DNA from 2 places in the Exiguobacterium sp. H66 genome. Region 1 is predicted to be linked to the other one. Evidence: riboswitches for the same ligand, from Rfam matches in the RefSeq annotation. Region 1 holds a riboswitch; the other holds the start of a gene.
What was found. A riboswitch is a leader RNA that binds a small molecule or an ion and turns the genes downstream of it on or off. The one in region 1 is predicted to bind S-adenosylmethionine.

Region 1 (3,105 bases):
TCGAAATCACGGATGCTCGTCCCGTGTCCGTCGAGACGCGGGGCATACACGGTAAACCCTTGGGCGGCAAACTGCTCTCCGACAGTACGGACGCTTTGAGGGGTTGCGTTAAAACCGTGAGACAGTAAAATACCGATTGGACCTCGTTCAATCAAAAAAGCTTCTGCGCCAAACAGGACAGGTGATGATGAATTCATAAAGGGTTCCTCCTTCTATTAAAAAACTCGTAGTGCTTTAGGCGCACTACGAGATTCTCGTAAGTATCATCCAAAGCATCGGCTTTGCTGGTCGGAGCACCTTGCATGTTGCAGGTTGCCGTGGGTTCGTAGAGCCAGATCTCTCGCCCACTCTTGATATATCGTATAGGGATTGTCGGAATAATCATTGTGAAGAGGATAGCATTGATTGAAATACGTTGTCAAGACGTCAAAAAGAAGTCGAAATTGATAAACTGGGTAATTTGGTTTAATTTTGAAAATATGGTTGACTTGAGAAAGGAATCCCCGTAGTGTAAGCATTAGATTCACGACATAAGAACGACTTGAAACATCACACATATGAACTTCATACCGTAGCACTTATCGAGAGAGGTGGAGGGACTGGCCCTACGAAACCTCGGCAACAGACTTCTTACGTCGTACTGTGCCAATTCCGTCAGACGTTTGTCTGAAAGATGAGCTGAGCGGATTCTGCCTTAGTGCAGATGGAAGGATCCTTTTCTTTTAAGAGAAGGGTCCTTTTTTTGATGTTTTCCTAAAAAAGAGAATGAAATACAATTCATTTTGTATTTTAGAATGACCTGTGCTAGTCTTGAGCTGTATAACTCAATAACCAGTTCTTCGGGGTAGGGTGAAAATCCCAACCGGCGGTGATGCGATTGATAAATCGATGAGCCCGCGACCTGCAGTGTACGCACTGTGGCTGACTTGGTGAGACTCCAAGGCCGACGGTAAAGTCCGGATGGGAGAAGGACGAAACAATGCGCTTGGTGCCATTTTCTGAAAAAATGTTTTCAGGGAAAGGTCTGTTTCTGTATGTGTAAAAACAGAAACGCGAGACGCTTATTTCGTCAATCCTTCAATCACGACGCCCCCTTTTACAGGAGGCGTCTTTTTTATTGAAAGGAGCGGAAAAAATGGAAACATTCATGAGTTATGCGATGCAACTAGCACACATGTTAAACGGTCAAACGAGCCCGAATCCGAGTGTCGGCTGCGTCATCGTCAAACAGGGGCGGATTGTTGGTTTTGGGGCCCACCGTTATGCGGGAGGACCCCATGCCGAAGTCGAAGCGCTCCTCATGGCAGGTGAAGCAGCACGCGGAGCCGATCTCTACGTGACGCTCGAACCGTGCAATCATCACGGCAAAACACCGCCGTGTACGGAAGCGATTCTAAAAGCCGGCATTGCGCGCGTCTTTATCGCGACAGAGGACCGCCACGCGCTCGTCGCAGGAAGCGGTATCACACGTCTCCGTCAGGCGGGGATTGAGGTTGAAGTCGGGTTGCTAAAAGATAAGGCGGAGGCATTATACGAACCGTTTTGGAAGGCAATCGAACGAAAACGTCCGCATGTCACAGTGAAAGTCGCCCAAACGATGAACGGGACGGTCGCGACGGGTGAACAACGCTTTATCACTTCAGAAGCGGCACGTGCTGACGGACGGCAGTTACGCGGGACACACGACGCGATTCTCGTCGGAAGCGACACGGTGATCATCGATGACCCGGCATTGACATTGCGCAGTTCGACCGGCATCGAACCGGTCCGCGTCATCGTCGATCGGCGGGGGCGCCTGACGGATGAGTTTCAAGTCATGAATGACGGATTGAATCCGACGTATTGGTTGACGGAACAGCCACGAACAAGCGAACGGGCGAACGTGACGGTTTTCGTCGGGACGTATGCGACACCGGACCAAATCCTCGAACTTTTATATGAACAAGGTATTCGCAGTCTGTTGATTGAAGGCGGTCCCACGATTCAATCCGCATTTTTAGAAGCGGATCTCGTGGATACGATCGAACTCTATCAGGCACCGTCCCTCTTCAGTGGGACAAAGTCTCTGACGACGGAACAGGACATCGAAGACCGTTTTGATTTAGTGAAAATGAACCAAATCGGACAGGACGTCCATCTCCAGTATGTACGAAAGGAGAGGATGACATGTTTACCGGATTGATTGAAGAACTTGGCACAATAAAACGGAAAGTCCCCCGTCCGAACGGGCTGGCGCTCGAGATTGAAGCGACAGCAGTACTTGATGGAACAAAGATTGGCGACAGCATTGCCGTTGATGGCATTTGTTTGACGGTGACGGCGATGACGAAGAGCGGATTCACGGCCGATGCGGTCCATGAGACGATCCGAGCGACGTCGCTTCAGACGTTACGGGTCGGAGCAGCCGTTCAACTCGAACGCGCGATGCCGGCGAATGGACGGTTCGGTGGTCACTTCGTCAGCGGGCATATCGACGGGACGGCTCGGTTTCTCAGCCGGCGACCGGACGGCGAAGCGATGGAATACCGCTTTGAAGCAGGGGACTGGAGCAAGTACTGTATTCCGAAAGGATCGATTGCAATCAATGGTACGAGCCTGACGCTGCAACATGTCGGAAACGATGCGGTGACGATTTCATTGATTCCCCATTCACGCCAAGTTACGACGTTCGATCGCTTGCAGACGGGTGCGCTCGTCAATATCGAATGTGACTTGATGGCGAAACATCTCTATCACTTTACGCAGAAGGATGCGAAGACGGACTGGTCGGCATTTTTAGGAGGCGAAGTATGATGAACGGATTTGATTCGATTGAAGAAGCAGTGGATGACTTAAAACGCGGACGACCGATTATCGTCTGTGACGATGAAAACCGTGAGAACGAAGGGGATCTCGTGTTACTTGCGGAACACGCGACACCCGAGATGATTAACTTCATGATCACTTACGGCAAAGGACTCGTCTGTGTCCCGGTCAGTCCGGATATCGCAACACGACTCGAACTCCGACCGATGACAGATGTCAACACGGATCCGCACGGAACGGCTTTTACGATCAGCATTGATCATGAAGATGCGAAAACCGGCATCAGTGCAGCGGAACGGG
Region 2 (3,105 bases), on a different contig from region 1:
TCTTTTTTGTCGGGTTCATCGGTTCACTGTTTGCGTTAGTCGTATTTCGGGGTGGCACATTCTCGAACATTCAAACGGTCGAACCGCTTTATTTATTCGGTGGTCTGGTCGGTGTCGGTGTCGTATTTTGTGTGATGCGCGGGATTCAGTTGCTCGGTCCATCGATTGCGATTTCGGTCGTCTTGATTTCGCAACTCAGTTTTGCATTATGTGTCGACTTGTTCGGTTGGTTCGGTTTACCGGAACTTGAGCTTTCGCTCGGACAAGTCGCTGGATTGCTTGTGATGTTAGCCGGTATTTTTGTGTTGAAACGGTATCAAGTCGTAGAAATCGAATCTTCGGATGATTTGTCGAAAAAGGTATCGTAATGGTTGAATGGGGCGTGTGAAGATGCTAAAGCGAAGAGATGGAAAACGTGAGGATTGGAAGCGAATCACCAAGAGAGCGTACGCACAGTCATTAATCGAGACAGAAGAGTTTAAAGGGCATGTAACATTATTGCATGCCATTCAAGTATCGCATCCCTTGAACGTTCATTATGAAAAGGAACATGTCTGTATTTTGGATGATGGTTACATGTGGCTTCAGCAGTTCCCTTCAAATGCACACCATGCTGTCACGACGATGTTCGATGCTGATGGAAATATCGTGCAGTGGTATATCGATATTTGTTTGCAGAGTGGTTTTACTAATGGAAGTCCGTGGTGGGAGGACTTATTTTTAGACATCGTTCTGCTACCGTCTGGTGATATGTACATAATGGATACTGATGAACTGGAAGATGCTTTATCTCAAGGTGTCATTGATAAAAAACAGTATGAGTTAGCATGGGGGGAAGTTGAAACCCTCAAAGCCAAAATTAGTACGGGCGATTTTGAATTGATCAAGTTAGCGCGTCACCATAAGGATACATTAATGAATGTGATGAATAACTAGAGTCGACAGAAATCAAAACCTTTTAGGCTACCTTATCAAAAAGACAATTGAAAACTTTTGACTACATAAGCATGCAGACAAAGGAACGTGGGGGGAAGCTTCTTCCTTTTTCGTTGCTTTCCTCGGGCGAGGCGCAAGCCGTTGCTCCTTGATCCTCACGGACAACGAGCAGGGTCTTGCCAGCCTCTTGGCAGCGCGTGTTCACGCGCTTTTTCCCGTAGGAGTCAACGAAAAACGAAGCTTTCAGGGTGTACCGCAGAGAAAATCATAGAGTAGTGTTAGAGCGCAATCCGTCTCGCATCGCTTGAGAACCGCGAAAAGCAATCGGTCGCGACCCTGCAGCTTTGCTGTAGCGGCGCGGAAGATTGCCGCTTTGAAGACGAGGCGAGACAGGGGAGCGCGAACGGATTGCCTCTTGTTATAGCATATTCACTCTTCATAAGAGTGTATCTACAAACGAAAAGCCCGCACGAAGCGGGCTTTTTTTAGTTTAGACAGATACTTCTTCTTTCCAAGCCACATCGATGAATTCATCGCGACCGGATGCTTTCCGGTCTTTTTTGTAGTGCTCCGGATTCTTTTTGTGGAAGTTTTGATGATAGTCTTCTGCTGGGTAGAAGGCTTGTGCCGCTTCGATTCGTGTGACGATCGGTTGCTTAAAGCGATTGCTCGCAGCAAGCGCGTCACGTGAAGCAATCGCAGCAAGGCGCTGTTCTTCCGTATGATAAAAGATGGCAGGTGCGTATTGTGTCCCACGGTCCTGGAACTGTCCGCCGGCGTCAGTCGGATCCGTTTGCGGCCAGTAAAGTTCGAGTAACCGCTCGTATGAGAATAACGCCGGATCAAATGTAATCTCGACGACCTCCGAATGACCGGTCGTGCCTGTTTTTATTTGTTCGTATGTCGGATTTTCGATTTGTCCTCCTGTATAACCGGAAACAATTCCGTGAATACCGGGCAGTTCTTCGAATGGTGTCACCATGCACCAGAAACAGCCTCCTGCGAATGTTGCTTTTTCCATCTATATCTCGTCCTTTCCGCTGGCGGTAGTCGCCCTATAATCATTCGTGCTCTGACAGCGAGAAAACGAAAACGACTCCTTTGCTTGGTTGCAAAAGGAGTCGTCGCTTTTTATCAACCAAAGCTTGCGCTTTGCTGGTCGTAGCACCTTGCCACTGAAGGCAGGTTGCTGGGACGTCATCGATCCAGATCTCTCAGTCCACTCTTGATAAGTGTTATATGAAGTTGATTAAATTCGTTATCATTGATGTGATAATAGCATCTCTAAAACGACAAAGTCAATCCTTAAGATTCTAAAGCATGAAGGACGGTTGCACCTAAGGCTTTTGCGCCGATGAGCAATGCCTGTTCATCGATTTCATATTTCGGGTGATGTTGCGGATAAATCGTACTCCCATCCGTTTTGGCGGACCCCGTAAAGAAGTAGCTTCCTGGGATACGCTCTAAATAATAGGCGAAATCATCGGCTGCCATCATCGGTTTGAGTTCTTTGACAGATGCCTCACCTAAGAAAGCCGTCGCTTCTTTAACGAGATTTGTTTCTACCGGATGATTCCAAAGGGAAGGATAACCCGTCGTAAAGTCGATGGAATAGCTCGCACCGATTCCGGCACACGTCGTCCGGGCAACCAAATCGACCTGCTGTCGTAACTGGTGACGCAGCGCTTCGTCAAATGTTCGAATTTCTCCGACAATCCGTGCCTCACCAGTAACGATGTTCGGAGCCGTTCCGGCGTGGAATGAACCGATTGCGATGATGGCAGGTGAAAACGGATCAACGCGCCGACTGACGAGGTGTTGGAGATTACAGACGAGTTGTGCCCCGGCGACGAGTGCATCTTGTGTTTTATGAGGGGCTTGCGCATGACCACCCTGTCCGTGGACGACGATTTCGAATTCATCGATGGCGCACAGCGTATGTCCTGCGTGATAGCCAATTGTTCCGACAGGTAAGTCATTTTCGAGATGCGTACCGAAAATTGCATCGACCCCGTCAAGACAGCCGTCTTCAATCATTTGAATGGCACCACCCGGGAAGACTTCTTCCCCGTGTTGATGAATGAATACGATTGTTCCGTGAAGGTCTTCTTGCAGTGCTGTAAAGGCCGAGGCAAGACCGAGTGCAATCGCCGTATGTCCGTCATGTCC

Region 2: linked by a shared signal. The riboswitch ahead of msrA (peptide-methionine (S)-S-oxide reductase MsrA) and the one ahead of ribD (bifunctional diaminohydroxyphosphoribosylaminopyrimidine deaminase/5-amino-6-(5-phosphoribosylamino)uracil reductase RibD) in region 1 are both predicted to bind S-adenosylmethionine.

What each region holds. Positions count from the first base shown of each region.
Region 1 covers NZ_JACSMQ010000005.1:11,829-14,933, reverse strand. The annotation lists gene KNP88_RS09350 (alpha/beta hydrolase) at 1-197, opposite strand, end outside; SAM riboswitch class I at 258-360, opposite strand; SAM riboswitch class I at 576-680, shown strand; FMN riboswitch at 832-976, shown strand; gene ribD (bifunctional diaminohydroxyphosphoribosylaminopyrimidine deaminase/5-amino-6-(5-phosphoribosylamino)uracil reductase RibD) at 1,136-2,182, shown strand; gene ribE (riboflavin synthase) at 2,167-2,793, shown strand; gene ribA (GTP cyclohydrolase II) at 2,793-3,105, shown strand, end outside.
Region 2 covers NZ_JACSMQ010000007.1:128,756-131,860, forward strand. The annotation lists gene KNP88_RS12265 (DMT family transporter) at 1-368, shown strand, start outside; gene KNP88_RS12270 (ribonuclease FAU-1 family protein) at 391-936, shown strand; gene msrA (peptide-methionine (S)-S-oxide reductase MsrA) at 1,427-1,957, opposite strand; SAM riboswitch class I at 2,065-2,171, opposite strand; gene KNP88_RS12280 (M20 metallopeptidase family protein) at 2,242-3,105, opposite strand, start outside.